4 regions of the Enterobacter kobei genome follow, and region 4 is predicted to be linked to each of the others. Evidence: predicted binding sites of a transcription regulator. Region 4 holds the regulator's gene; each other region holds the start of a gene.
What was found. Region 4 encodes CRP, which controls carbon source genes, mostly activating them, when cyclic AMP is high. Its sites were predicted from a motif close to ATGTGANNNNNNTCACAT; they were not measured.

Region 1 (7,339 bases), 2.3 Mb from region 4:
GCCAAAGACGACCGAAATATCACCGGGATCGTACTGGATCTGAAAGATTTTGCCGGAGGCGACCAGCCTTCAATGCAGTACATCGGTAAAGCGCTGCGTGAATTCCGCGACAGCGGTAAGCCAGTGATCGCCGTGGGCGACAGCTACAGCCAGGGGCAATATTATCTGGCAAGCTTCGCCAACAAGATCTGGCTCTCTCCGCAGGGGACGGTCGATCTGCACGGCTTTGCCACCAACGGCCTGTACTACAAATCGCTGCTCGACAAGCTGAAAGTGACGACCCACGTCTTCCGCGTCGGCACCTATAAATCAGCCGTGGAGCCGTTTATTCGCGACGATATGTCCCCTGCTGCCCGTGAAGCGGACAGCCGCTGGATTGGCGAGCTGTGGCAGAACTATCTGGGCACCGTGGCCGCTAACCGTCAAATTACCGCTGAGCAGGTCTTCCCGGGCGCACGTGGCGTGCTGGAGGGTCTGCGTAAGGTTGACGGCGATACCGCGAAATATGCCCTCGACAATAAACTCGTTGATGCGCTGGGTACCAGTGCGGATATCGAAAAAGCCCTGACCAAACAGTTTGGCTGGAGCAAAGAGGACAAAAACTACAGCGCCATCAGTATGTATGACTACGCTGCGAAAAAACCGGACGAGAGCGGTGACAGCGTAGCCGTGGTGTTTGCCAACGGCGCCATCATGGACGGTCAGGAAACCCCGGGTAATGTCGGCGGTGACACCACCGCGTCGCAAATCCGTGACGCGCGCCTTGACCCGAAAGTGAAAGCCATTGTTCTGCGCGTAAACAGCCCGGGCGGCAGCGTGAGCGCCTCCGAAGTGATCCGCGCTGAGCTGGCCGCGGCCCGCGCTGCGGGCAAACCGGTCGTCGTCTCCATGGGCGGAATGGCGGCATCAGGTGGGTACTGGATCTCCACGCCAGCCAACTACATTGTGGCTAACCCAAGTACGCTGACCGGTTCTATCGGCATCTTCGGGGTAATTAACACTGTGGAAAACAGTCTGGATTATCTGGGCGTGCACACCGACGGTGTTTCTACGTCGCCGCTGGCAGATGTGTCGATAACGAAATCCCTGCCGCCGGAAGTCTCGGAGATGATGCAGCTGAGCATTGAGAACGGGTATAAGCGCTTTATTACGCTGGTGGCTGACTCGCGTAAAAAGACGCCAGAACAGATTGACCAGATTGCTCAGGGCCACGTCTGGACCGGTCAGGACGCGAAGAACAACGGACTGGTGGACAGTCTGGGTGACTTTGACGACGCCGTGAAGAAAGCGGCCGACCTGGCGAAGCTCAAGCAATGGCACATTGAGTATTATCAGGATGAGCCGTCATTCTTCGATATGGTGATGGACAGCATGTCTGTCTCCGTTCGCGCCATGCTGCCGGAGGCGCTGCAGGCTTACCTGCCTGCGCCGGTTGCCACGGCAGCGAAAGCGATGAAGACGGAAAGCGATAAGCTCGCGGCCTTTAACGATCCACAAAGTCGTTACGCGTTTTGCCTGACCTGCGCGAACGTCCGTTAAAAACCGTCCCCTCTTCCCGCGAAGAGGGGATTTTTTTCTTTTGAAGAACAAGAACTCACTACCATGCAGAAGAAATCGATTTATGTAGCCTACACTGGCGGTACCATCGGTATGCAGCGCTCTGAAAATGGCTATATTCCTGTCTCCGGCCACCTTCAGCGTCAGCTTGCATTGATGCCTGAGTTCCACCGTCCGGAAATGCCTGACTTTACCATCCATGAATACGAGCCGCTGATGGACTCCTCCGACATGACGCCAGAAGACTGGCAGCACATCGCGGATGACATTAAAGCGCATTACGACCAGTACGACGGCTTCGTGATCCTGCACGGTACCGACACCATGGCGTTCACGGCCTCGGCGCTCTCCTTCATGCTGGAGAACCTGAGCAAGCCGGTTATCGTCACCGGGTCGCAAATTCCTCTGGCGGAGTTACGCTCCGACGGGCAGATCAACCTGCTGAACTCCCTGTACGTGGCGGCAAATTACCCGATTAACGAAGTCTCGCTGTTCTTCAACAACCGTCTGTATCGCGGCAACCGCACGACGAAAGCCCATGCCGATGGTTTTGACGCCTTCGCCTCACCGAACCTGCAGCCGCTGCTGGAAGCGGGGATTCATATCCGTCGTCTGGGCACGCCGCCTGCACCGAATACCGCTGGCGAGCTGATTGTGCATCCGATTACCCCGCAGCCCATCGGCGTGGTTACCATTTACCCGGGTATTTCCGCCGACGTGGTCCGCAACTTCCTGCGCCAGCCAGTGAAAGCGCTGATCCTGCGCTCCTACGGCGTGGGCAACGCCCCGCAGAACGGTGAGTTTCTGAAAGAGCTTCAGGAAGCCAGCGAACGCGGAATTGTGGTGGTGAACCTGACCCAGTGTATGTCCGGCAAAGTGAATATGGGTGGCTATGCCACCGGCAACGCGCTGGCACATGCGGGTGTCATCAGCGGTTTCGATATGACCGTTGAGGCGACGCTGACTAAACTTCACTATTTACTGAGTCAGGATCTGGACATTCAGTCCATTCGCAACGCCATGATGCAAAATCTGCGCGGTGAACTGACCCCTGACGAATAAGGAGGCCTCATGACGCAACGCGCCCTGCTACTGGTCGATTTGCAAAATGATTTCTGCGCAGGCGGCGCGCTGGCCGTCGCCGAAGGTGACAGCACCGTTGACGTGGCGAATACGCTGATTGACTGGTGTAAAGCTCGCGGTGAAGCGGTGGTCGCCAGCCAGGACTGGCACCCGGCTAACCACGGCAGTTTTGCCAGCCAGCACAACGTCGAACCGTTCACTCAGGGTGAACTCGACGGGCTGGCGCAAACCTTCTGGCCGGATCATTGCGTGCAGCAAACGGAAGGCGCGGCGCTGCATCCGCTCCTGAATCAGAAAGCCATCGACGCGGTGTTCCATAAGGGTGAAAACCCGACAATAGACAGCTACAGCGCGTTTTTTGATAACGGTCATCGTCAGAAGACCGCGCTGGACGCGTGGTTACGCCACCATGAAATCACGGAGCTGATTGTGCTGGGGCTGGCGACAGATTACTGCGTGAAGTTTACCGTACTGGACGCGCTCCAGTCAGGCTACACCGTCAGCGTGATCACCGACGGCTGCCGCGGCGTGAACATTCACCCTCAGGACAGTGCTCAGGCGTTTATGGAGATGGCTGCCGAAGGCGCGACGCTGTATACCCTGGCAGACTGGCTGGAAACGCAGGCGTAGTTTTTTAAGCCGGGTGGCGGCTTCGCCTTACCCGGCCTACTTTCTCTGGAGCGCAGCGCCACCCGGCATTTCTTCTCCAATCCCCATAAAGTGAACTCCCTCGCATCCTCAGCGAAGCGGCAATGCTATTCTCGTCAGGTTGTTTTTTCGCCACGCCTTTTCTGTGGCGTGGTTATTTTATTAAGTCAAAGAGGAAATTATATGAAACGTTTGCCCTTGCTGGCAGCATTACCCTTGCTTTGCGCGTCACTGGCTTCCGCTGCGCCCCTGATGTCCGTCGGCTATTTCAACGGGGGTGGCGATGTCACCGCCGGACCGGGTGGCGACATTAATAAACTGGATGTCCGCCAGATCACCCACCTGAACTATTCGTTTGGTCTGGTCTACAACAACGAGAAAGACGAAACCAACGCCGCGCTGAAAGATCCGACGAAACTGCATCAGATCTGGCTTTCGCCAAAAGTGGCATCCGATCTGGCCTTAATCCCCACTCTGCGTAAACAAAACCCGCACCTTAAAGTGCTGCTCTCTGTTGGCGGCTGGGGTGCGCGTGGTTTCTCTGGCGCAGCGGCCACCAAAGAGAGTCGTGCGGTGTTTATCCGATCCGCCCAGGAGGTTGTCGACAAATACGGTCTGGACGGGATTGATCTCGACTGGGAGTACCCGGTCAACGGCGCGTGGGGACTGGTTGCCAGCACGCCAGCCGACAGGGACAACTTCACCGCGCTGCTGAAAGAGATGCGCGACGCATTCGGGCAGAAAAAGCTGGTGACCATTGCGGTAGGCGCCAATGCGGAAAGTCCGAAAAGCTGGGTGGATGTCAAAGCCATCGCTCCCCTGCTCGACTACATCAACCTGATGACCTACGACATGGCGTATGGTACCCAGTATTTTAACGCCAACCTCTATGATTCCAGCGCCTGGCCGACGGTGGCTGCTGCCGATAAATACAGCGTGGACTTTGTGGTAAATAACTATCTGGCCGCGGGACTGAAACCACAGCAGATGAACCTCGGGATCGGGTTTTACGGTCGCGTACCGAAACGCGCCGTTGAGCCGGGTATCGACTGGAGCAAGCCGGACGCACAAAAAAATCCGGTCACCCAGCCCTACTTTGGACCGCAGGAGCTCGGCTTGTTCAGGTCGCTCGGCTATGACCTGTCCAAAGATACCTACGTGAAGTACAACGATATCGTGAAAAAGCTGCTGAACGATCCGCAGAAGCGTTTTACCGAGCACTGGGACGACCAGGCGAAAGTGCCGTGGCTCTCCGTGGAGGCAGCCGACGGCAAGGCGCTCTTTGCGATTTCGTATGAGAACCCACGTTCCGTGGCGATCAAAGCGGACTACATTAAACAGAAAGGTCTCGCCGGGGCGATGTTCTGGGAGTATGGCGCGGACGATAACAACCAGTTAGCGAAGCAGCTGGCAGAGTCATTAGGGATCCCGCAAAAGTAGCGACGCATTCAAACCCTCTCCCCGTGGGAGAGGGTTGGATGAAGGCATCAGCCCGCACGTTTATTGCATTTTCAGCGTCGCAATTGGCTTCGGCGTGATGCCAAAATCTTCTTTCAGCTCTCGCTTGCTTTTCATCACCATCTGGCCGTTGGTATCGATCGTCATGTGCTGCGCGTCAGTATTGTTGCGCGCCTGCCACAGCATCACCAGCTGCAAACTGTTCTCTTTTTGCTCAGGGGTAAGCGCCACGCCATCCGGCCATTTTCCCAGTTCAACGGCGGTGACCAGACGCTGATAAACATCCTGGGTCATCCCGTTAATCATGTCATCAATATTCACGATCTCTCCCTTTCAAAGGAATAATTTGCTGAATCGTTTTTTCAACCCTTGATCTGGTCGCCGTTTTCATCATCCGTGAAGCTCATGGAGGCCGAATTGACGCAGAAACGCTCCCCCGTTGGCTGTGGACCATCCGGGAAGACGTGCCCCAGGTGTGCGTCGCAGGTCCCGCAACGGATTTCCGTGCGCACCATGCCGTGCGAGGTGTCAGTCAGATAGCGGATTGCCTCATCGCTCACCGGCTCGTAAAAGCTCGGCCAGCCGCAGCCGGAATCGAATTTCGTTTGTGAGTTAAACAGCGGGGCATCACAGACCAGACAGTGATAGACGCCGTCTCGCTTGTTGTGCAGTAAACGCCCGGTGAATGGCGGTTCCGTGCCGTGGTTCTGCGTCACGTAAAACTGCATTTCTGTGAGGTTTTTTTTCAAATCGTCAGGGTTACGTTGGTTCGACATATGCTTACATCTCGCTGTAGAAACAGACATCTTTTAACCCGGATTCTAACAAAACATTAACACCCTTGCGTGCACTTTTGTTCTAAACTTATGTGTCGCGAAAAGGCGGTCAGGCAATTGTGATCATGTTCACATTTTTATCCTGCGAGGACTTTAAAATTCCGGGCGCAGCCCCCATGTGGTTGCAAGCTCAAAGGGAAAGTGAGGCGAGTCAGTCGCACAAACGTTAGTCACAGGATTGATTTGTCGCAATGATTGACACGATTCCGCTTGACGCTGCGTAAGGTTTTTGTAATTTTACAGGCAACCTTTTATTCACTAACAAATAGCTGGTGGAATATATGACTATCAAAGTAGGTATCAACGGTTTTGGCCGTATCGGCCGTATTGTTTTCCGTGCTGCTCAGAAACGTTCTGACATCGAAATCGTTGGTATCAACGATCTCCTGGACGCTGAATACATGGCGTACATGCTGAAGTACGACTCAACTCACGGTCGTTTCGACGGCACCGTTGAAGTGAAAGACGGCCACCTGGTTGTTAACGGCAAAACCATCCGCGTTACTGCTGAGAAAGACCCAGCTAACCTGAAATGGAACGAAATCGGTGTTGATGTTGTAGCTGAAGCTACCGGTATCTTCCTGACCGACGAAACTGCACGTAAACACATCACTGCAGGCGCGAAGAAAGTTGTTCTGACTGGTCCTTCTAAAGACAACACCCCAATGTTCGTTCGTGGTGCAAACTTCGAAACTTACGCTGGCCAGGACATCGTTTCCAACGCATCCTGCACCACCAACTGCCTGGCACCGCTGGCTAAAGTTATCAACGACAACTTCGGCATCATCGAAGGTCTGATGACTACCGTTCACGCTACCACCGCTACTCAGAAAACCGTTGACGGCCCGTCTCACAAAGACTGGCGCGGCGGCCGTGGCGCGGCTCAGAACATCATCCCATCCTCTACCGGTGCTGCTAAAGCTGTAGGTAAAGTACTGCCAGAACTGAATGGCAAACTGACTGGTATGGCGTTCCGCGTTCCAACGCCTAACGTATCCGTTGTTGACCTGACCGTTCGTCTGGAAAAAGCTGCTTCTTATGAAGAAATTAAGAAAGCAATCAAAGCTGCTTCCGAAGGCGCAATGAAAGGCGTTCTGGGTTACACCGAAGACGACGTTGTATCTACTGATTTCAACGGCGAAGTGTGCACTTCCGTGTTCGATGCTAAAGCTGGTATCGCACTGAACGACAACTTCGTGAAACTGGTTTCCTGGTACGACAACGAAACTGGCTACTCTAACAAAGTACTGGACCTGATCGCTCACATCTCCAAATAAGTTGAGATGAGTGTTTGATCCAAAAAGGCGACTTCGGTCGCCTTTTTTATTGTTTTTTAGACAGAGGATTGCTTAATGATTAATAAAATATTTGCACTTCCGGTAGTCGAACAACTTACCCCTGTGCTCTCCCGCCGCCAGATTGACGGCGCTGATGTTATCGTCGTTGACCACCCGCGCGTGAAAGCCTCCGTGGCGCTGAATGGCGCCCACCTGCTCTCCTGGAAGCCTGAGGGCGAAGAGGAAGGACTGTGGCTGAGCGAGGCCACCTCGTTCAAAAAAGGGGCTGCTATCCGTGGCGGCGTCCCCATCTGCTGGCCATGGTTCGGCCCGTCCACACAGCAGGGTTTGCCGTCTCACGGTTTTGCCCGTAACCAGCAGTGGACGCTGAAAGCGCACAATGAAGATGACAACGGTGCCGTGCTGACCTTTGAGCTGCAGGCGAATGATGAAACCCGCGCCCTGTGGCCGCATGATTTC
Region 2 (7,339 bases), 1.0 Mb from region 4:
TACCCGCCGCTTCCATCTCCACGCCGAGGATGCCGTACTTCTCCATCACGTCGAACATTTCACCGTCCGGGGAGTAGAACAGATCGGCAGAGAAGAGGTTGCCTACGCGCGCATCAACGCCCAGCGCTTTGGCCGCGTCCACCGCGTTACGCACCATGTCGAAGTCAGCAATCGCCGCGAAGTCATGATCCTTAAAGCGAATACGGTTCACTTTAGAATCTGTGCATGCGCCCATGCCGATAACCACATCACGCAGCTTAACATCCATGCGCACCGCGCCGCAGGATCCCACGCGGATGATTTTCTTCACGCCGAAATCGGTGATCAGCTCTTTGGTGTAGATAGAGCAGGATGGGATACCCATACCGTGGCCCATCACAGAGATTTTGCGGCCTTTATAGGTACCGGTGAAACCCAGCATGCCGCGCACGTTGTTCACTTCACGCACGTCTTCGAGGAAAGTTTCTGCAATGTGCTTCGCGCGCAGCGGGTCGCCCGGCATCAATACGACGTCAGCGAAATCACCCATTTCTGCGTTAATGTGAGGAGTTGCCATCTTCAGTTCCTTTTACATTGTTGTTTTTGCCGGGTGGCGGCTACGCCTTACCCGGCCTACAAAACCGTAGGCCCGGTAAGCGAAGCGCCACCGGGCAATGACCTCAGAACATAGCCTTGCCATATTCCATGTCGGACGTACCAAAGTACTTCGCGAGGGTCTGGCCGATGTCTGCGAAGGTTTCACGGTGTCCCAGTGAACCTGGTTTGACTTTCGGTCCGTACACCAGCACCGGAATGTGCTCACGGGTGTGGTCGGTACCGGTCCAGGTTGGGTCACAGCCGTGGTCGGCAGTCAGGATCAGAATGTCATCTTCACCCACCAGCTCCATCAGCTCTGGCAGACGGCGGTCGAACAGTTCCAGACCGGCAGCATAGCCCGCGACGTCACGACGGTGCCCCCAGGAAGAGTCGAAGTCCACGAAGTTGGTGAAGACAATGGTCTTATCGCCCGCTTCTTTCATCTCTTTGATGGTGGCATCGAACAGCGCATCCAGACCGGTGGCTTTCACTTTTTTGGTGATGCCGCAGTTAGCGTAGATGTCTGCGATTTTACCCACGGACACCACGTGACCGTCTTTCTCGTCGACCAGTTTCTGCAGCACGGTAGGGGCCGGTGGCTCAACGGCCAGGTCGTGACGGTTACCGGTACGCTGGAAGTTACCTGCTTTATCGCCGATAAACGGACGGGCGATAACGCGACCAATGTTGTAGCCGCCTTCGGTCAGCTCTTCGCGGGCGATTTCACACAGCTCGTAGAGTTTATCCAGGCCAAACGTCTCTTCGTGGCAGGCAATCTGGAAAACGGAGTCAGCGGAGGTGTAGAAAATCGGCTTGCCGGTTTTCATGTGCTCTTCGCCAAGCTGGTCCAGAATCACGGTGCCGGAAGAGTGGCAGTTACCGAGGTAGCCCGGCAGGTTGGCACGCTTCACCAGCTTATCGAGCAGCTCCTGCGGGAAGCTGTTCTCGTGATCGGAGAAATAACCCCAGTCGAACAGGACCGGCACACCGGCGATTTCCCAGTGGCCAGACGGGGTATCTTTACCGGAAGAGAGCTCGTGAGCCCAGGCGTAGGCGCCCACCACTTCCGCGTTGCCGTCCATACCGGCTGCGATTTTACCGGTAGAACCTTCATGCGCTTTCACCAGACCGAGGCGGGTCAGGTTTGGCAGGGTCAGAGGGCCTTTACGACCGTTGTCCGCTTCGCCTTTCGCACAGGCTTCCGCGATGTGACCCATGGTATCGGAACCCACGTCACCAAAACGTTCTGCATCTTCGGTTGCGCCGATGCCGAATGAGTCCAGCACCATAATAAATGCACGTTTCATAATTGTTCTCCGTACGTAGTGCTTCATAAAAATTCGATCAGATCAGTATACCGCTATTCGGTGATACGGCGATAGACCGAAGGTGAGCTTTCTGGCGCTTTATCAGCAAGCGTAATGGCCGCTTTCACCGCCTTCGCCGCGTCCTGCCAGCTGGCTTCGTCTTTGGCGTGGATCACCGCCAGCGGACGTTGGCCATCAACGCTGTCGCCCAGACGGGCCATATCGGTAAAGCCGACGCTGTAATCAATGGTGTCTGACGCCTGACGACGACCGCCGCCCATCGAGACCACCGCCATACCCAGCGCACGGGTGTCCATTGCTGAGACAAAGCCCTCGCTGTCGGCATATACGGCTTTGCTGAGCGTCGCGGTTGGCAGGTATTTGGCGTAATTCTCAACGAAGTCGGTCGGGCCTTTTTGTGCGGCGACCATACGGCCAAAGATCTCTGCCGCTTTGCCGTTGTCCAGCACGGCCTGCAGTTTCGCGCGGGCTTCCGCCTCGTCTTTCGCCAGCTTGCCGGAGATCAGCATCTCTACACACAGCGCCATGGTCACGTCGAACAGGCGCGGGTTGCGGTATTCCCCCGTCAGGAACTGGACGGCTTCACGCACTTCGACCGCGTTACCGGCGCTGGAGGCCAGTACCTGGTTCATGTCAGTGAGCAGCGCGGTGGTGCGCACGCCTGCGCCGTTGGAGACGCCAACGATCGCTTCGGCGAGCTGGGCAGAAAGTTCATAGGTCGGCATAAAGGCACCGCTGCCCACCTTCACGTCCATCACCAGCGCGTCCAGCCCTTCTGCCAGCTTTTTCGCCAGAATAGAGGCGGTGATCAACGGAATGGAGTCAACGGTGGCGGTGATGTCGCGGGTCGCGTAGAAACGCTTGTCTGCCGGGGCAAGAGAGCTGGTCTGGCCGATAATTGCCACACCCACGTCTTTAATAATGTCGCGGAAGCGGTTGTCATCCGGGAAGATATCGAAGCCCGGAATGGCTTCCAGTTTGTCGAGCGTACCGCCGGTGTGGCCCAGACCGCGCCCGGAAATCATCGGGATGTAACCGCCACAGGCGGCCACCATAGGGCCCAGCATCAGGGAGGTCACGTCACCCACACCGCCGGTGGAGTGTTTGTCCACAATCGGGCCGTTAAGGTTAAGGCTTTTCCAGTCCAGAACGGTTCCTGAATCTCGCATCGCCATGGTCAGCGACACGCGCTCGGGCATCGACATATCGTGGAAGAAAATGGTCATCGCCAGAGCCGCAATCTGCCCTTCAGAGACGGTGTTATCACGAATGCCATTGATAAAGAAGCGGATCTCTTCGTCGCTTAATGCATGACCATCACGTTTTTTACGAATAATTTCTTGTGCGAGAAACACGGTAACCTCCATGCGGAATCGGGGGAATTGTGGCGGGTGGCGCTACGCTTACCCGCCCTACGACCCTGTAGGCCGGATAAGCAAAGCGTCATCCGGCATTGCCTGGCAATCAGTAGCTGCTTGCGCTCTTACCGTCGCCATGACCCAGCGCTTTCAGCAGGCTTGCCAGCAGGCTGGACGCACCGAAGCGGTAGTGACGGGAATCGGCCCAGTCGGCGCCGAACAGCTCGTCGGCAATCGCCAGGAACTGCTGCGCGTCTTCGGCAGTACGCACGCCGCCCGCAGGTTTGAAACCAACGGTTTTGGACACGCCCATATCGCGAATGACTTCCATCATGATGCGCGCGCTTTCCGGGGTCGCATTCACCGGTACTTTACCGGTAGAGGTTTTAATGAAATCCGCACCGGCTTTGATGGAGATTTCAGACGCTTTACGAATAAGCGCTTCTTCTTTCAGCTCACCGGTTTCGATAATCACTTTCAGCAGCACGTTTGCCGCCGCGCACGCGTCTTTACAGGCTTTCACCAGGTCGAAGCCAACCTGCTCGTTACCGGCGATCAGCGCGCGGTACGGGAATACCACGTCAACTTCGTCTGCACCATAAGCAATGGCCGCGCGGGTTTCTGCCAGCGCAATCTCGATATCGTCGTTGCCGTGCGGGAAGTTAGTTACGGTTGCAATGCGCACATCCGGCGTGCCCTGCTCTTTCAGCGTTTTGCGGGCAATCGGAATAAAGCGCGGGTAGATACAGATGGCTGCGGTGTTACCCACTGGCGTTTTCGCCTGATGGCACAGGGCGATGACTTTCTCATTGGTGTCGTCATCGTTCAGGGTAGTCAGGTCCATCAGTTTCAACGCGCGCAGGCTGCTTGCAGTTAAATCGGTCATAACATTCTCCAACGGCAGTGCCGTATCAATTTTACCTTGCGGGTCTGTGAGTATTTTAACATCCACCCGCATCCACACTTCGACATTCATCACAGTTAATGAAAACTGCGTACAAATTTGCATTACTGTAATGAGATCTTCTTCAAACTTTATCGCACTTATTGCTGACTAAAGCCGAGATACCCCCTGTGGGATCAAAAGCCCCAACAGGCTGGCTTTCTACAATTCGTTCATCATCAGCAGAACACTCAAGGAAGCGAACATGCCAGATACCCTGCAACAACGTTGCCAGCACATTGTGACAAGTCCGGTGTTAACCCCGGAACAAAAACGTCATTTTCTGGCGCTGGAAGCGGAAAACAACCTGCCTTATCCGGCACTTCCTGAAGCCGCCCGCGCCGCGCTGGACGAGGGATTTATCTGCGACATGTTCGAAGGCCATGCGCCTTACAAACCGCGCTACGTCCTGCCGGATTATGAAAAATTCCTGGCTAACGGTTCTGAATGGCTGGAGCTGGAAGGGGCAAAGGATCTGGATGATGCCCTCTCGCTATTAACCATTCTCTACCATCATGTTCCTTCAGTGACATCTATGCCGGTCTATCTGGGGCAGCTTGATGCGATACTGAATCCATATGTTAGAATTCTAACACAAGAAGAAATCGATAGCCGAATAAAACGTTTCTGGCGCTATCTCGACAGAACGCTCCCTGATGCGTTTATGCACGCAAACATCGGGCCCGCTGACGGCCCCATCATCCGCGCCATTCTACGTGCAGATGCAGAGCTTAAGCAGGTCGCGCCGAATCTGACCTTTATTTACGATCCTGAAATCACCCCGGACGATTTGCTGCTTGAGGTGGCAAGAAACATTTGCGAATGCAGTAAACCGCATATTTCAAACGGCCCCGTGAATGATAAAATTTTCACAAAAGGCCGTTTTGGCGTGGTGAGCTGTTACAACTCCCTGCCGCTGGCTGGCGGTGGCAGCACCCTGGTGCGCCTTAACCTCAAAGCCATTGCGGAGCACAGCACCTCCGTTGACGACTTCTTCAACCGTACGCTTCCGCACTACTGTCAGCAGCAAATCGCCATCATTGATGCCCGCTGTGATTTTCTCTATCAACAATCAGGCTTCTTTGAGAATAGCTTCCTGGTAAAAGAGGGGCTGATTGATGCCGGGCGTTTTGTGCCAATGTTTGGCATGTACGGCCTGGCGGAAGCGGTAAACACGCTCTGTGAGAAGGACGGAATCAACGGTCGCTATGGCAAAGACGAGCAGGCTAACGCGCTGGGCTATCGCATCAGCGAACAGCTTGCGGCGTTTGTAGAAAACACACCTGTGAAGCACGGCTGGAAACAGCGCGCCATGCTCCATGCGCAGTCGGGCATCAGCTCTGATTCAGGCACCACGCCAGGCGCGCGTCTGCCTTATGGTGACGAACCGGATCCCATCAGCCATCTGCTGGCCGTTGCGCCACATCACAGACACTATCACTCCGGTATCAGCGATATTTTAACGCTCGATGAGACGGTAAAACGCAACCCACAGGCGATAGTGCAGCTTTGTCTGGGCGCGTTCAGGGCCGGTATGCGGGAGTTCACCGCCAACGTTGCGGGTAACGATCTGGTCCGCGTGACGGGCTACATGGTGCGCCTGTCGGACCTGGAAAAATTCCGCGAAGCCGGTTCGCGCACCAATACGACCTGGCTTGGCGAAGAAGCCGCACGCAATACCCGCATCCTGGAACGTCAGCCGCGCGTGATAAGCCATGAACAACAGATGCGCTTTAGTTAGTCAGGTCATTCCTTTTTCCTGCGTGGACGGGCCGGGCAGTCGCCTGGCCCTGTTCCTGCAGGGCTGCAACCTGCGCTGTAAAACCTGCCACAACCCATGGACCATCGGGCGCTGCAACGACTGCGGCGACTGCGTGCCCCACTGCCCTCATGATGCACTCAACATTCAGGCCGGACGCGTATGGTGGCAGGAGAGTCATTGCCAGCAGTGTGATACCTGCCTTCATCTTTGCCCGCAGCAGTCCACGCCCATGGCGCACCGCCTGAGCGTGGAGGAGATCCTCACGCAGATCCGAAAAGCTGCCCCCTTTATTGAGGGCGTTACCGTCAGCGGCGGCGAGGCTACAACACAGCTGCCGTTTTTAATCGCCCTTTTTAGCGCAATCAAAACCGATCCTGAACTGCAGCATTTAACCTGCCTGGTGGACAGCAACGGGCTGCTAAGCGAAACCGGCTGGGAGAAACTGCTGCCGGTACTGGATGGGGCGATGCTGGATCTCAAGGCATGGGGAAACGCGCATCACCGTTTCCTGACCGGGCGCGAAAACCCGCTGATTAAACAGAGCATTCGCTGGCTTGCCGATCGCCACCGTTTGACGGAACTGCGCTTGCTGGTTATCCCGGAGCAGTGCGATTATCTGGAACATCTTAAGCCGCTGACCACGTTTATCCGCGGGCTTGGGAATGTTCCAGTGCGTATTAACGCGTTTCATGCGCATGGGGTTTACGGTGAGGCGGCGTCATGGCGCAGCGCCACGCCGGAGGACATTGAACCGCTGGCGCAGGCACTGGAAAAACAGAAGATAACGGTGATTCGTCCGGCACTTTACCTATAGCGTGATGCCAAATACCGCACGCGTATTTTCCAGTAACGCATCGGCAATCACCTCTTCAGGCTCCGTTCGCAGCTCACACAGGGTGGTAAACACGCGCGCAGCCTGCTCCGGACGATTCGGCTGGCCCTGAAAACCACTCAGCGGCATATCCGGGGCATCCGTTTCCAGTAGCAGCGCAGAGAGTGGCAACTGTGCCATCACATCGCGGGTTTTACTGGCACGCGGATAGGTAATGGTGCCCCCCACGCCAATTTTATAGCCCAGCTCGATAAAACGCTGCGCCTGCTGCAGGCTGCCGGAAAAACCATGCACCACGCCGCTACGCGGTAGAGCGATGCGTTTCAGGTGCATCGCCAGCTTATCGTGCGTGCGTCTTGAATGGAGGATCACCGGCAGGTCGTGACGCTTAGCCAGCCGAAGCTGCGCGTCGAGGATCGTCTGCTGGCGTTCAAACCGAGGATCCTCACGATAGAGATCGAGCCCGATCTCGCCGATAGCGACAAGTTTGTCTCCTGCGGTCTGCAGGGCTTCATCAAGTGCCTCAATATGCTCATCAAG
Region 3 (7,339 bases), 2.1 Mb from region 4:
TCAGGGCCTCATCTTCCAGGGCAGCCAGCAGCCTCTCTCCCAGATGCTGTCCCCGGTGGGTCGGGTCAATATAGACCCGTTTCATCTCACCGGTTCCATCCCCGTTAAGCACGATGGCTCCACAGCCAACGGCCTGAAGCTGCTGGTCACGAATGATCATCAGGATAAGCGATGCGTCGGGCAGCGCTGAAAGATCGAGCAGATGATTGCTTTCTGCGGGATAGAGTTCGCTCTGATAGCGGTCAAGGGCTGCAATCAGTGTGAGGATGTCCGGATGACGAGCGGATTCAGAGGTAATGGAATACATGGCAGGCTCCTTGCTGTTTTTATTTTAAAATAGCGCAGCTCTGCCATGGTGCTTCATAGTATTAACTTATCGCGCTGCCCGGCTAGCGCAAAAAGATACGGCCTTTCAGATACAACGTGGCCTGACCGGCGATCAACACGCGATCGCCCTTCAGTTCACAGCGCAGATCGCCGCCACGATACGACACCTGACGTGCGTTCAGTGACGTTTTACCCAGCTTTTCGCTCCAGTAGGGGATCAACATGCTGTGCGTGGATCCGGTAACCGGATCTTCCGGCACCCCTTCGCCCGGGCAGAAAAAGCGGCTGACGAAGTCATAGTCTTCTCCAGGCGCCGTTACGCAGACCATTTTCCCCAGCGGAACCATTGCCGCGATATCCGGCGTGAGCGCCTCCACCTGCTGCTGGCTCTCCAGCACCACGATATAGTCTCGTCCGGCGCGTACCTCTTTCGCCTTTGTGATGCCCAGCGCGCTGAACAACGCTGCCGGGGGATTATCGACGGCCTCCGTCGGCCACGCAGGGAAATTCAGCGTCAGCCAGTCGCCGCTGCGCTTGACCGTCAGCTCGCCCACGAAGCGCGTGGTAAAGTGAATTTCGGTATGCGGATAATCCAGATATTCAAAAATCACGTGTGACGCCGCGAGGGTCGCGTGTCCGCACAGGTTAATTTCGTGCAGCGTGGTAAACCAGCGCAGTTCAAACCCGTCGTCGGTTCGCACAAAAAAGGCGGTCTCAGACTGATTATGCTGCTGCGCCATTTTAAGCAGCGTCTCATCGGGCAGCCACTCCTCCAGCGGGCAAACCGCCGCCGCATTACCGCCAAACGCCCTGTCGCTGAAGGCATCCACCAGATAAAAATCAATTTCCTGCATTGTCTCTCCCTCTCTTGTTATCAGTTTTTAGCGCAGATACACCGTGCCTTTCAGGTAGCACGACGCCTGACCGCTCATCAGCACCCGTTCCCCTCTCAGTTCACAACGCACGTCACCGCCCCGCGCCGACACCTGACGGGCAAACAGGGTCGTTTTGCCCAGTGTTTCACTCCAGTAGGGGATCAGCATCGTGTGCGCGGACCCGGTGACCGGATCTTCCGGGACGGAAACGCCCGGTGAGAAGAAGCGGCTGACAAAGTCATATTCCCCCTCGCCCGGTGCCGTCACGCTAACTTTGTGCTCACCCGGTGTCATCGCAGACAGGTTCGGCATAAGGGCTTCAACCTGCTGGCGGTTTTCCAGGACGATCACCCACGCGCGCCCTTTACGGGCGTCAACGTAGTGGCGGATACCCAGCGCCGCGATCATCTCTGGCGGTGGCGTCTCTTTATGTGTCGGACACGCCGGGAAATCCAGCGTCATCCACTCTCCCTCCCGGCTGACCGTCAGGCGGCCAGATGCGGTGTCGAAGTGGATCCGCGAGTCGGGGTAATCCAGTTCATGAAACAGGACGTACGCGGCGGCCAAAGTGGCATGCCCGCAGAGATTAACTTCGGTGAGCGTTGTAAACCAGCGTAGCTCAATGCCCCCTTTGCTGCAGACGAAAAAGGCCGTTTCCGATTGATTATGCTGTTGCGCCATTTTCAGTAGCGTTTCATCGGGTAACCATTCTTTCAGCGGACAAACCGCCGCCGGATTGCCACCAAACGAAGTATCGCTGAACGCATCTACCAGATAAAAATCAATCTCCTGCATTGTCTTACCGCCTGTTTTTGTTGTGTTGTTCTTTTATATTCAATGAAAACACCCTCCCCGGCTACCGCTTTCACAAGGTAAATATTGAGATCTGCGTCACATAATGGTTGAGTTTTCGCCGTTTGACGTTTTAAGATCGTCTCCTCTTCTTTCCAGCAACGAATCTCCGACATCCCTATGACAACGAACACAGTTTCCCGCAGGGTTGCGTGGCTACGCGTGGTCACGCTGGCCATTGCCGCGTTTATTTTCAACACCACAGAGTTTGTTCCGGTTGGGCTGTTGTCTGACATTGCCGACAGTTTCCAGATGGAAACGGCTCAGGTGGGCATTATGTTGACCATCTACGCCTGGGTGGTGGCGCTTATGTCATTGCCGTTTATGCTGCTGACCAGCCAGATGGAGCGGCGCAAACTGCTGATCGGTCTCTTCGTGTTGTTCATCGCCAGCCATGTTCTGTCGTTTATGGCGTGGAATTTTACGGTGCTGGTCATGAGCAGGATTGGCATTGCATTCGCCCATGCGGTGTTCTGGTCGATCACCGCGTCGCTGGCTATACGCCTGGCCCCGGCGGGTAAACGCGCCCAGGCGCTGAGCCTGATTGCCACCGGCACCGCGCTGGCGATGGTGCTGGGTCTGCCGATTGGCCGTATCGTGGGGCAATACTTCGGCTGGCGTACGACCTTCTTCGCGATCGGCATGGGGGCACTGGTTACGCTGGTGTGTCTGATTAAGCTGCTGCCCGCGCTGCCGAGCGAACACTCTGGCTCGCTGAAAAGCCTGCCGCTGTTGATGCGTCGCCCTGCGCTGCTGAGTATCTATCTGCTTACCGTAATCGTGGTGACCGCGCATTACACGGCGTACAGCTACATTGAACCGTTTGTTCAGGTGGTGGCAGGGTTTAGCGCCAATTTTGCCACCCTGTTACTGCTCATCCTCGGTGGTGCGGGCATTATCGGCAGCGTGCTGTTTGGCAAGCTGGGTAATCAGCATGCTTCCTTGCTTGTGAGCGGCGCCATTGGCCTGCTGCTCGCCTGCCTGCTGTTGCTGATGCCCGCCGCGGGCAGCGAAAACCATCTGGCGATCCTGAGCCTGTTCTGGGGCGTGGCGATCATGATCATCGGCCTTGGCATGCAGGTAAAAGTGCTGGCGCTGGCACCGGACGCGACGGACGTTGCCATGTCACTGTTCTCGGGGATATTTAATCTGGGCATCGGCGCGGGCGCGCTGGTGGGAAATCAGATTAGCCTTCATGTCTCGATGTCGGCGATTGGGTATCTGGGCGCTATTCCAGCCCTGGTCGCGCTTATCTGGTCAGTGCTCATCTTCCGCAAATGGCCGGTGGCGCTGGAGGAACAGAGTCAGCACGGGTGACGTTTGTTTGTGCCGGGTGGCGCTGCGCTTACCCGGCCTACAAGCCTGTAATAACCCAGGCCGGGTAAGGCGAAACCGCCACCCGGCAATCACCTCAGTGGTAAGTTTTAATAATCTCCAGCACGCCGTTAATAATAAACTGCACGCCCATACAGACCAGTAAGAAGCCCATCAGACGTGAAATAGCTTCGATACCGCCCTTGCCTACCCAGCGCATAATCGCACCGGAACTGCGCAGTGACCCCCACACAATGATCCCGATAATCGCAAAAATCAGCGGTGGCGCAACCGTCAGGACCCAGTCCGGGAAGGTGGCGCTATCACGGACCGTAGAGGCGGAACTGATGATCATCGCGATGCTACCCGGCCCCGCCGTGCTCGGCATAGCCAGCGGCACAAAGGCAATATTTGCACTCGGTTCGCTTTCCAGCTCTTCGGATTTGCTTTTGGCCTCCGGCGACTCATGCGCTTTCTGCGCCGGGAACAGCATGCGGAAACCGATAAAGGCGACAATGAGTCCCCCGGCGATGCGCAGGCCAGGGATGGAAATCCCGAAGGTGTTCATCACCACCTGTCCCGCATAGTAAGCCACCATCATGATGGCAAACACATAGACGGAAGCCATCATTGACTGATGGTTACGCTCGACGCTGTTCATATTCCCTGCCAGCCCGAGGAAAAGTGCCACCGTCGTTAACGGGTTTGCCAACGGCAGCAGCACCACCAGCCCAAGACTCACTGCTTTAATTAAATCCAACATAATGCATCGTCGTCCTTATCCATATTCATCCCCGCAAGTATAGGGGGAAAGTGTGACGTTAAGCCATCTGCGCAACGTAACGATTATTTTCCGTAAGTAAGGATAACCCTGAGTTATCTATATGATTTGAAAGCGTTCAAAAAAAGTTCATGAAACGTTTTAGCAATTCGTGGCATCGGCTGATTCATTCAGTTGACTTATACTTGCCTGAGCAATAATATCTGCCGTAACTAAACTACTTGCCAGGGCAACCATTGTGAAAAGCACCAGTGATATCTTTAACGACGTTGTTCCGCTGGGTCGTCTTATTCATATGGTTAACCAGAAAAAAGATCGCCTGCTCAATGACTATCTGTCACCGCTGGATATCACCGCAACACAGTTCAAAGTGCTGTGTTCCATTCGCTGCGAAGTGTGTATCACGCCGGTTGAGCTGAAAAAGGTGCTCTCTGTCGATCTGGGTGCGTTAACCCGCATGCTGGATCGTCTCGTCTGCAAAGGATGGGTAGAACGAAGCCCTAACCCGAATGACAAACGCGGCGTGCTGGTCAAGCTCACCTGCGATGGCGCGGCCATGTGCGAGCAATGTCATCAATTAGTAGGACAAACACTGCATCAGGAACTAACAAAAAACTTAACGGCAGATGAAGTGGCAACCCTTGAGCTTTTGCTGAAGAAAATACTGCCGTAAACAGAAAAGAGGTATGACGATGTCCAGACGCAATACTGACGCTATCACCATTCATAGCATTTTGGACTGGATCGAAGATAACCTGGAATCGCCGCTCTCCCTTGAAAAAGTGTCAGAGCGTTCAGGTTACTCCAAATGGCACCTGCAACGGATGTTCAAAAAAGAGACCGGCCATTCACTAGGTCAATATATTCGCAGTCGCAAGCTGACGGAAATTGCCCAGAAACTGAAAGAAAGCAATGAGCCGATCCTTTATCTGGCAGAGCGTTACGGATTTGAATCACAGCAAACCCTGACGCGTACGTTTAAGAACTATTTTGACGTGCCGCCTCATAAGTACCGAATCACCAGCGTACCCGGAGAATCCCGATACCTGTATCCGTTAAAACATTGTAGTTAATCATCGCCTGTAAAAGACGTAATCGAGGAAATCATGAAAGTTATCGCCTCCGCCGCCCTCGCCTTGCTGGTGCTGTTTTCCAGCCAGACCTTTGCGGAGCAAACCCCAGGTGCAACGCAGCAAAATAATCGTGGCACGATGATTTTGCCGTCAGCACATGACCAGTCACCCTATGATTTCAACCACATGGGGACTGGTAGCGACAAATCCGACGAATTAGGCGTGCCTTATTATAATCAGCACGGCTTCTGATTCGTTTTTGCCCCGCCACTGCGGGGCTTTTTTATGCTCTAGCCTCTGACGCGCGCCGCCCGCCGTACCCGCAAGCCAAACACGTTGATATACAGCCCCGCCATAATCAGCACTGCCCCCAGCAACTGCAGCGCGCTCAGCGTTTCATCCAGCAATAGCGCCGCACTGGCGAGCCCAACCACCGGCACCAGCAGAGACAGGGGCGCCACGCGCCAGGTTTCATAACGCCCCAGCAGCGAACCCCAGATCCCATAGCCCACAATCGTGGCGACAAAGGCCAGATAAATCAGAGAAAGGATCGTGGTCAAATCGATATCGACCAGGCTTCTCAGCATCACATCCGGGCCATCCAGAATAAACGACGCCGCCAGAAACGGGATGACCGGAATTAACGCGCTCCAGACCACCAGCGACATCACCTGCGGCCGCGCCGCGTGCTGCATAATCAGCTTGTTGAAGATATTCCCGCACGCCCAGCTCAGCCCCGCCGCCAGCGTAAGCATAAAGCCCAGCAGCGCCACATCCTGACCATTCAGGCTGGCTTCAATCAGCACCAGTACGCCAAACACCGCCAGCGTAATCCCCGCCAGCTGTTTGCCCTGCAAACGTTCGCCAAATACGAACGCACCGAGAATGATGGTAAAGAACGCCTGCGCCTGCAAAACCAGCGAGGCAAGACCGGCAGGCATACCAAACTTGATGGCGCAGAAGAGAAACGCGAACTGGCCAAAGCTGATGGTCAGGCCATAGCCCAGCAGTAATTTGAACGGGATTTTTGGACGCGCAACAAAAAAGATCGCCGGGAACGCCACTAACATGAAACGCAAACCGGCCAGCATAAGCGGGGGCATATTGTGCAATCCCAGCTTAATGACGACAAAATTGAGCCCCCATACTACGACCACCAGCAACGCCAGCAGTCCGTCTTTACGCGTCATACCCTGCCCCTGAATTATTAATAATTTGTTAACACTTCAAGGTAACAGAAAAAAGGACGCTGCGAGAAGATCATTAATTCTGGCAGGCAGCTGAAGCACTTACGGATAAACCAGGTGCTATACAAGCCCCTTATGTCATGGTAATCCTGTTAACACACCTCTAATAAAAGCATAAGCAACTGTCGGGCAGAAATATGAAACCATCTCTCAGGCGCTCAACCGCAGCGCTGCTGGCATCGTCATTGTTGTTAACCATCGGTCGGGGAGCGACGCTGCCGTTCATGACCATTTATCTCACGCGCGTCTACAACATGAGCGTCGAGAATATTGGTTATGCCCTGACGATTGCGCTGACCATCGGCGTGGTGTTCAGCCTGGGATTTGGCATTCTGGCGGATAAGTTTGATAAAAAACGCTACATGCTGATTGCGATCGTGGCGTTTATTGCCGGATTTGTCGCGATCCCGCTGGTGGATAACGTCACGCTGGTGGTGCTGTTCTTTTCCCTGATCAACTGCGCCTACTCCGTATTTTCGACGGTGCTGAAAGCCTGGTTCTCCGACGTGCTCACCTCAAGCCAAAAAGCGCGTGTTTTCTCGCTCAACTATAGCTTCCTGAACATTGGCTGGACGGTCGGCCCGCCCATCGGCACCCTGCTGGTGATGTACAGCTTACAGCTGCCCTTCTGGCTGGCCGCTTTTTGCGCCGCGCTGCCGCTCGCGTTTATCCATTTCTTTGTGCAAAAAAGCGTCGCGCTGGATACCGCCGAGGAAAAAATGCCCTGGCAGCCGTCGGTGTTGCTGAAAGACCGCGCCCTGTTCTGGTTCACCCTCTCCGGCCTGCTCGCGTCGTACGTGGGCGGATCGTTCGCCAGCTGCATTTCGCAGTATGTTCTGGCCGCCCACGCCGACAGCGATTTCGCGCAGA
Region 4 (7,339 bases):
TGCTGCGCCAGCGCCTGAAACGTCGGGGTCAGGCTGCGCGCGGAGCGCTCCATCAGCGCAAGGGATAAATCGTGGTGCGCACCGTTCCCCCGACTGTCCACCAGACCGGGTTTCGGGCTTAATCGTGCTTCGTCAATCAGACACTGCGTGGCGGTTCGCGCCAGCCATTCGGCACCGCCTTCAACCTGAATCTGGGGCAGAAGTTTCATTACCAGCTCCGGAATTTCGCAGGTGGGTTGTACAGACCGCCGGACCATTCAACGAGGTCTGACACGCTGCCCGCCGCCAGCAGAGAGCGGGTGGCGTCGGTGCGGCGAATACCCATATCTTCCGGATAAACAACCTTGCCGCTCTGGCGCAGTTCCGCCACGCGTTTAGCATCCACGCCCAGGCCGATATCGGTAATCCCCGCCACAGCGGCGACCATGGCACGACGCTCCTCAAGATCTTTGGCGCGATAGAGGTAAGCAATCCCCTCTTCCGTCAGCACGTGCGTCACGTCGTCGCCGTATATCATGACCGGCGCCAGAGGCATCCCGGACGCTTTTGCCACGTCAACAGCATCAAGCTTTTCCACAAAGGTCGTCTTTACGCCCGCCTGGAAGGTTTCCACCATCTGCACGACCAGTTTTTTACCGCGCTGCATCGGGTCAGGTTCGGTGATCATGTTCAGCCAGGCCGGTGTAGCGTGGCGACGACCATGTGGGTCGTGCCCCATGTTTGGCGCACCGCCGAAGCCGGAAAGACGACCGCGTGTCACCGTTGAGGAGTTGGCGTAACCATCAACCTGCAGAGTTGAGCCGATAAACATATCGACCGCATACTGACCGGCCAGCTGACAGAACGCACGGTTGGAACGCATGGAGCCGTCGGCACCGGTAAAGAAGATGTCCGGACGGGCGCGGATGTACTCTTCCATCCCCAGCTCGCCGCCGAAGCAGTGCACGCTTTCCACCCAGCCGCTTTCAATTGCCGGGATCAGCGTTGGGTGCGGGTTCAGGGTCCAGTGCTTACAGATTTTGCCCTTCAGGCCGAGCTGTTCGCCGTAGGTCGGCAGCAGCAGTTCAATCGCTGCGGTGTTAAAACCGATCCCGTGGTTGAGGGACTGCACCTGATGTTCCGCGTAGATGCCCTTAATCGCCATCATCGCCATCAGGATGTGTTCCTGTTTGATCAGTCGCGGATCACGGGTAAACAGCGGTTCGATAAAGAATGGCTTGTCGGCAACGACAACATAGTCAATCCAGGAGCCCGGAATATCGACGCGCGGCAGGTCGCATTCGTCGTCCACCAGTTCATTCACCTGCGCAATCACAATCCCGTCGTGGAAGGCCGCGGCTTCCACCAGTGCCGGAGTATCTTCGGTGCTCGCCCCGGTGTAGAGGTTGCCTTTGCGGTCTGCTTTAAACCCCGCAATCAGCGCCACGTTGGGCGAGAGGTCGACGTAGAGGCGTGAATAGAGCTCGATATAGGTATGGATAGCGCCGATTTCGAGCTGACCATCTTCCAGCAGCTGGGAGATTCGCAGGCTCTGCGTCCCGGAGAAGGAGAAGTCCAGCTTGCGGGCGATGCCTTTCTCAAAGATATCCAGATGCTCGCTACGGCCGACGCTCGGCATGATCATATGCAGATCGTGGACAATTTGCGGGTTCACTTCAGCCAGCGAGCGTGAAAGGAAATCGGCCTGCTTCTGGTTGTTACCTTCCAGAACGACCTTATCGCCAGGGGCGATCAGTTTTTCCAGCATGGCGACAAGATCGCCGGTTGGCAGTACCTTGCCCTGCACCGGTACGGACGCCAGACGACGCGCTTTTTCGCTGCGTCGCGTGTTCCATTGCCGGGTGGGTGTTTGCCCAGATAACATTATTAACCTCCTGATTCAGCTAATCATTTTGATTTGCTTAACGTTGAGTAAAGTGTGCGCTCTGGTGGGAAAGGCATCAATTAAGCGTAGAGCGGAATCATTAGCCTGAGAGTAATAATCACGGTAAAGATTTGTGATCGGGATCAGTTCATGTTTCGGAAAACCAGGCTAAACGGGGTACAATTCGGAAAGTATCGTTAATTTCCGACAAGAATCAGCATCGCGCTTATGACCCAAATCATTCCAACAGACTTCGACATTGCAGCCGAAGACAGCACCGAGTTCGTGCCCATGCGCGGTGTGTCCAACTGCCATTTGCAGACCATGCTGCCACGGCTGATCCGCCGTAAGGTTCAGTTCACGCCGCACTGGCAGCGGCTTGACCTGCCAGACGGTGATTTTCTGGATCTCGCCTGGAGCGAAGACCCCGAGCAGGCACGTCATAAGCCGCGTCTGGTGGTTTTTCATGGTCTGGAAGGGAGTCTGCACAGCCCTTATGCGCATGGATTGATTGAGGCAGCAAAAGCGCGCGGCTGGCTCGGGGTGGTGATGCATTTTCGTGGCTGCAGCGGCGAGCCAAATCGACAGAAACGCATCTATCACTCGGGTGAAACCGAAGACGGAACCTGGTTTTTACACTGGCTGCGGGAAAACTATGGCACCGTGCCAACGGCGGCCGTGGGGTATTCGCTGGGCGGAAATATGCTCGCCTGCCTGCTGGCCAAAGAGGGCGACAGCGTACCGCTCAATGCCGCAGTGATTGTCTCCGCGCCGTTTATGCTGGAGCAGTGCAGCTACCATATGGATAAAGGGTTTTCCCGCGTCTATCAGCGCTATCTGCTCAACCTGCTGAAAGCCAACGCCGCACGTAAGCTGAAGGCTTACCCGGATACCCTGCCGGTCAGCCTGCGCCAGTTGAAAAAGGTGCGCCGCATTCGTGAATTCGACGATCTGATCACCGCAAAAATTCACGGCTTCGCCGATGCGATCGACTATTACCGTCAGTGCAGCGCCATGCCGTTGCTCAGCAAAATCACCCAGCCGACGCTGATTATTCACGCCAAAGATGATCCGTTTATGGATCATCACTCTATTCCCGCGCAGGAATTCCTTCCCGACAATGTTCACTATCAGTTGACTGAACATGGCGGCCACGTTGGGTTTATTGGCGGGACGCTGCACCGCCCGAAAATGTGGCTGGAGGCGCGTATTCCTGACTGGCTTACTCCTTATCTGGACGGTGCAAAATGATCATCCCCTGGCAGGATCTGTCTCCCGAAACGCTCGATAATTTGATTGAAAGCTTTGTATTACGTGAAGGCACCGATTATGGTGAACATGAACGCTCACTCGAGCAGAAGGTCAACGATGTAAAACGCCAGCTGAAAAGCGGCGACGTGGTGCTGGTGTGGTCAGAACTGCATGAGACGGTCAATATCATGCCCCGCAACGCGTTTCACGGCTGACCTTCCAACCTTTTCAGTCAGGGAGTTGCTATGTCTGCCAGACATCCCATTATTGCCGTTACAGGGTCGAGTGGTGCGGGAACGACCACCACCAGCCTCGCGTTTCGTAAGATTTTCGCCCAACTGAATCTCCGGGCGGCGGAGGTCGAAGGCGACAGTTTTCACCGCTATACGCGACCTGAAATGGACATGGCGATCCGTAAGGCGCGCGATCTGGGTAAACACATCAGCTATTTCGGTCCCGAAGCCAATGACTTTGGCCTTCTTGAGCAAACCTTCCTGGAGTACGGTCAGAGCGGCAAAGGGCAATCGCGTAAGTATCTGCATACCTATGATGAAGCTGTGCCGTGGAATCAGGTGCCGGGCACCTTTACCCCCTGGCAGCCGCTGCCGGAACCCACCGATGTGCTGTTTTATGAGGGATTACACGGCGGCGTAGTCACCCCACAGCATGACGTGGCGCGTCATGTGGATCTGCTGGTTGGCGTGGTGCCTATCGTGAACCTGGAGTGGATCCAGAAGCTGACGCGCGACATGAGCGAGCGCGGCCATTCGCGCGAAGCGGTGATGGATTCGGTGGTGCGCTCCATGGAAGACTACATCAACTACCTCACGCCACAGTTCTCCCGCACGCACATTAACTTCCAGCGCGTGCCGACGGTGGACACCTCTAACCCGTTCGCGGCGAAAACCATCCCGTCGCTGGACGAGAGCTTTGTGGTGATCCACTTCCGCAATCTCGAAGGCATTGATTACCCCTGGCTGCTGGCGATGCTGCAGGGCTCGTTTATTTCGCACATGAATACGTTAGTGGTACCAGGCGGAAAAATGGGGCTGGCGATGGAGCTCATCATGACGCCGCTGGTGGAGCGGTTGATGGAAGGGAAGCAGATTGCGTGAGTTGTTCTGCCCGGTGGCGCTGCGCTTACCGGGCCTACGTTCATGCTTTTGTAGGGCGGGTCAGCGAAGCGCCACCCGCCAAAAGATTAAGCCTCGATCACTTCATACGAATGCGTGATTTTTACCGCTTTCTCCAGCATTAACGCCACAGAGCAGTATTTTTCCGCAGACAGATCCACCGCACGCGAAACCGCCGCGTCTTTAAGCGCTTTACCGGTGACCACAAAGTGCAGATTAATGTGGGTGAACAGGCGTGGCGCCTCTTCGCGACGTTCTGAGGTGAGTTTAACCTCGCAATCCGTCACGTCATGACGACCTTTTTGCAGAATCGACACCACGTCAATCGCGCTGCATCCACCCGCCGCCATCAGCACCATTTCCATTGGGCTGGGGGCTTTATCGCCGGAGTTACCGTCCATCAAAATCTGGTGCCCTGACGCGGATTCGCCCAGGAACGTTAAACCTTCAACCCATTTCACGCGCGCTTGCATATTCTTTGACTCCAACGTTGCATTTTCGGTGACAGATTACGCGTGCGTTACATTTCTCGCAACGGAAGGCGACCTGCATCATGCTGAAGCGAGACACCAGGAGACACGCGGCGAAAGCTATGCTAAAACACTCAGGATGCTACAGTAATACATTGACGTTACACATGTATGCAGAGGACATCAAACTTTACTGGCTGCGAAACGTTACGACAGCCGACTTCCCAGGGTATGGGTAAGAATTCGATTGCAACCCCAGAGTCCGGATGCATCTGATGACTCTGGTGACAGCTTATAACAGAGGATAACAGCGCATGGTGCTTGGCAAACCGCAAACAGACCCGACTCTCGAATGGTTCTTGTCTCATTGCCACATTCATAAGTACCCATCGAAGAGCACGCTGATTCACCAGGGTGAAAAAGCGGAAACGTTGTATTACATCGTCAAAGGCTCGGTGGCAGTGCTGATCAAAGATGAGGAAGGGAAAGAGATGATCCTTTCTTATCTGAACCAGGGCGATTTTATCGGTGAACTGGGCCTGTTTGAAGAAGGCCAGGAACGTAGCGCCTGGGTTCGTGCAAAGACAGCATGTGAAGTGGCTGAAATTTCTTACAAGAAATTCCGTCAGTTGATTCAGGTAAACCCTGACATCCTGATGCGTCTTTCTTCCCAGATGGCGCGTCGTCTGCAGGTCACATCCGAGAAAGTGGGTAACCTCGCCTTCCTGGACGTCACCGGTCGTATCGCGCAGACCCTGCTGAACCTGGCGAAACAGCCAGACGCCATGACCCACCCGGACGGCATGCAAATTAAAATTACCCGTCAGGAAATTGGTCAGATCGTCGGTTGCTCCCGCGAAACGGTGGGTCGTATCCTGAAAATGCTGGAAGATCAGAACCTGATCTCTGCCCACGGTAAAACCATCGTGGTCTACGGAACGCGTTAATTCCGCTCAAACGGCGTGCCATCGCAAGGTGTCACGCCGTTTTTGTCTCTATTCCCCATGTGGCGCAGGCTGATCTATCACCCGGAAGTTAATTACGCACTGCGACAAACGCTGGTGTTGTGCCTTCCTGTGGCCGTGGGCCTGCTTCTGGGACAACTCCAGCAGGGTCTGCTGTTTTCTCTCGTTCCCGCCTGCTGCAACATCGCCGGTCTGGACACGCCGCATAAACGCTTTTTCAAACGCCTGATCGTTGGCGGTTCGCTGTTTGCTGGCTGTAGCCTCGCCGTGCAGCTTTTACTGGCGCGCGATATTCCGCTGCCGCTGATCCTGACCGTACTGGCGATGAGCCTCGGTGTTACCGCAGAAATCAGTTCCCTGCACGCCCGCCTGCTTCCCGCTTCACTGATTGCCGCCATCTTCACCCTGAGCCTCGCCGGGAATATGCCGGTGTGGGAGCCGCTGCTGATCTACGCCCTCGGCACGCTGTGGTACGGGCTGTTTAACTGGTTCTGGTTCTGGCTGTGGCGGGAACAGCCGCTGCGTGAATCTCTGAGCCTGTTGTATGTGCAGCTTGCGGATTACTGCGAAGCCAAATACACCTTGCTGACCCAGCATACCGACCCGGAAAAATCCTTACCGCCGCTGCTGACGCGCCAGCAAAAGGTGGTGGATCTGATAAGCCAGTGCTATCAGCAGCTGCATATGCTCGCCGCCAACAAGAATCACGAATATAAACGCCTGCTGCGCACCTTCCAGGTGGGGCTGGATCTGCAGGAGCATATCTCCGTGAGCCTTCATCACCCACAAGAGGTGCAAAAGCTGGTCGAGCGCAGCCACGCCGAGGCGGTGATCCGCTGGAATGCGCAGACCGTCTCCGCGCGCCTGCGGGTGCTGGCGGACGACATTCTCTATCACCGCTACCCCACGCGCTTTAACATGGATAAACAGCTCGGCGCGCTGGAGAAAATTGCTCGTCAGCATCCGGATAACCCGGTCGGCCAGTTTGCCGCCTGGCACTTCAGCCGCATTGCCCGCGTGCTGCGCACCCAGCGCCCGCTGTATCCCCGCGACCTGATGGCGGATAAGCAAAAACGTCTGCCGCTCCTGCCAGCACTCAGAAGCTATCTCTCTCTTAAGTCTTCTGCCCTGCGCAATGCCGCGCGGATTAGCGTTATGCTCAGTATCGCCAGTCTGATGGGCATGGCGCTGCATCTGCCGAAACCGTACTGGATCTTAATGACCGTGCTGTTTGTCACCCAGAACGGCTACGGCGCCACGCGGGTACGTATTCTGCACCGGGCAGGCGGCACGATGGCGGGGCTGATTATTGCGGGCGTAACGCTACACTTCCACGTTCCCGAGGGGTATACCCTGGCTGGGATGCTGGTGATTACGCTGGTGAGTTACCTGATTATCCGCAAAAACTACGGCTGGGCGATGGTGGGCTTTACGGTGACGGCGGTATATACCCTTCAGCTGCTTACGCTAAACGGCGAACAGTTTATCGTTGCCCGCCTGATCGATACGCTGATTGGCTGTCTGATTGCCTTTGGTGGCATGGTCTGGCTGTGGCCGCAGTGGCAAAGCGGATTGCTGCGCCAGAACGCCCACGACGCGCTGGAGGCTGACCAGCAGGCCATTCGTCTGATCCTGAGCGACGACCCGCAGCCCTCC

Region 1: a site for CRP is predicted at 5,640-5,657, ahead of msrB (peptide-methionine (R)-S-oxide reductase MsrB). Genes of this name have one in related genera too.
Region 2: a site for CRP is predicted at 4,279-4,296, ahead of deoC (deoxyribose-phosphate aldolase). Genes of this name have one in related genera too.
Region 3: a site for CRP is predicted at 2,082-2,099, ahead of BFV64_RS11375 (sugar transporter). Genes of this name have one in related genera too.

Annotation. Positions count from the first base shown of each region.
Region 1 covers NZ_CP017181.1:1,872,805-1,880,143, reverse strand. The annotation lists gene sppA (signal peptide peptidase SppA) at 1-1,539, shown strand, start outside; gene ansA (asparaginase) at 1,603-2,619, shown strand; gene pncA (bifunctional nicotinamidase/pyrazinamidase) at 2,629-3,270, shown strand; gene chiD (chitinase ChiD) at 3,472-4,728, shown strand; gene BFV64_RS09010 (YeaC family protein) at 4,789-5,067, opposite strand; gene msrB (peptide-methionine (R)-S-oxide reductase MsrB) at 5,109-5,522, opposite strand; gene gapA (glyceraldehyde-3-phosphate dehydrogenase) at 5,864-6,859, shown strand; gene BFV64_RS08995 (D-hexose-6-phosphate mutarotase) at 6,935-7,339, shown strand, end outside.
Region 2 covers NZ_CP017181.1:591,652-598,990, reverse strand. The annotation lists gene deoD (purine-nucleoside phosphorylase) at 1-556, opposite strand, end outside; gene deoB (phosphopentomutase) at 660-1,883, opposite strand; gene deoA (thymidine phosphorylase) at 1,937-3,259, opposite strand; gene deoC (deoxyribose-phosphate aldolase) at 3,369-4,148, opposite strand; gene BFV64_RS02885 (YjjI family glycine radical enzyme) at 4,411-5,946, shown strand; gene BFV64_RS02880 (YjjW family glycine radical enzyme activase) at 5,921-6,781, shown strand; gene BFV64_RS02875 (TatD family hydrolase) at 6,776-7,339, opposite strand, start outside.
Region 3 covers NZ_CP017181.1:2,344,965-2,352,303, reverse strand. The annotation lists gene BFV64_RS11390 (GNAT family N-acetyltransferase) at 1-307, opposite strand, end outside; gene BFV64_RS11385 (PhzF family phenazine biosynthesis protein) at 390-1,181, opposite strand; gene BFV64_RS11380 (PhzF family phenazine biosynthesis protein) at 1,209-1,997, opposite strand; gene BFV64_RS11375 (sugar transporter) at 2,175-3,371, shown strand; gene BFV64_RS11370 (MarC family NAAT transporter) at 3,466-4,131, opposite strand; gene marR (multiple antibiotic resistance transcriptional regulator MarR) at 4,388-4,822, shown strand; gene marA (MDR efflux pump AcrAB transcriptional activator MarA) at 4,842-5,222, shown strand; gene marB (multiple antibiotic resistance protein MarB) at 5,256-5,474, shown strand; gene eamA (O-acetylserine/cysteine exporter) at 5,513-6,412, opposite strand; gene ydeE (efflux MFS transporter YdeE) at 6,607-7,339, shown strand, end outside.
Region 4 covers NZ_CP017181.1:4,465,798-4,473,136, forward strand. The annotation lists gene BFV64_RS21750 (triphosphoribosyl-dephospho-CoA synthase) at 1-209, opposite strand, end outside; gene mdcA (malonate decarboxylase subunit alpha) at 209-1,864, opposite strand; gene BFV64_RS21765 (hydrolase) at 2,093-3,115, shown strand; gene BFV64_RS21770 (YheU family protein) at 3,112-3,330, shown strand; gene BFV64_RS21775 (phosphoribulokinase) at 3,361-4,230, shown strand; gene BFV64_RS21780 (OsmC family protein) at 4,317-4,721, opposite strand; gene crp (cAMP-activated global transcriptional regulator CRP) at 5,033-5,665, shown strand; gene BFV64_RS21790 (YccS/YhfK family putative transporter) at 5,723-7,339, shown strand, end outside.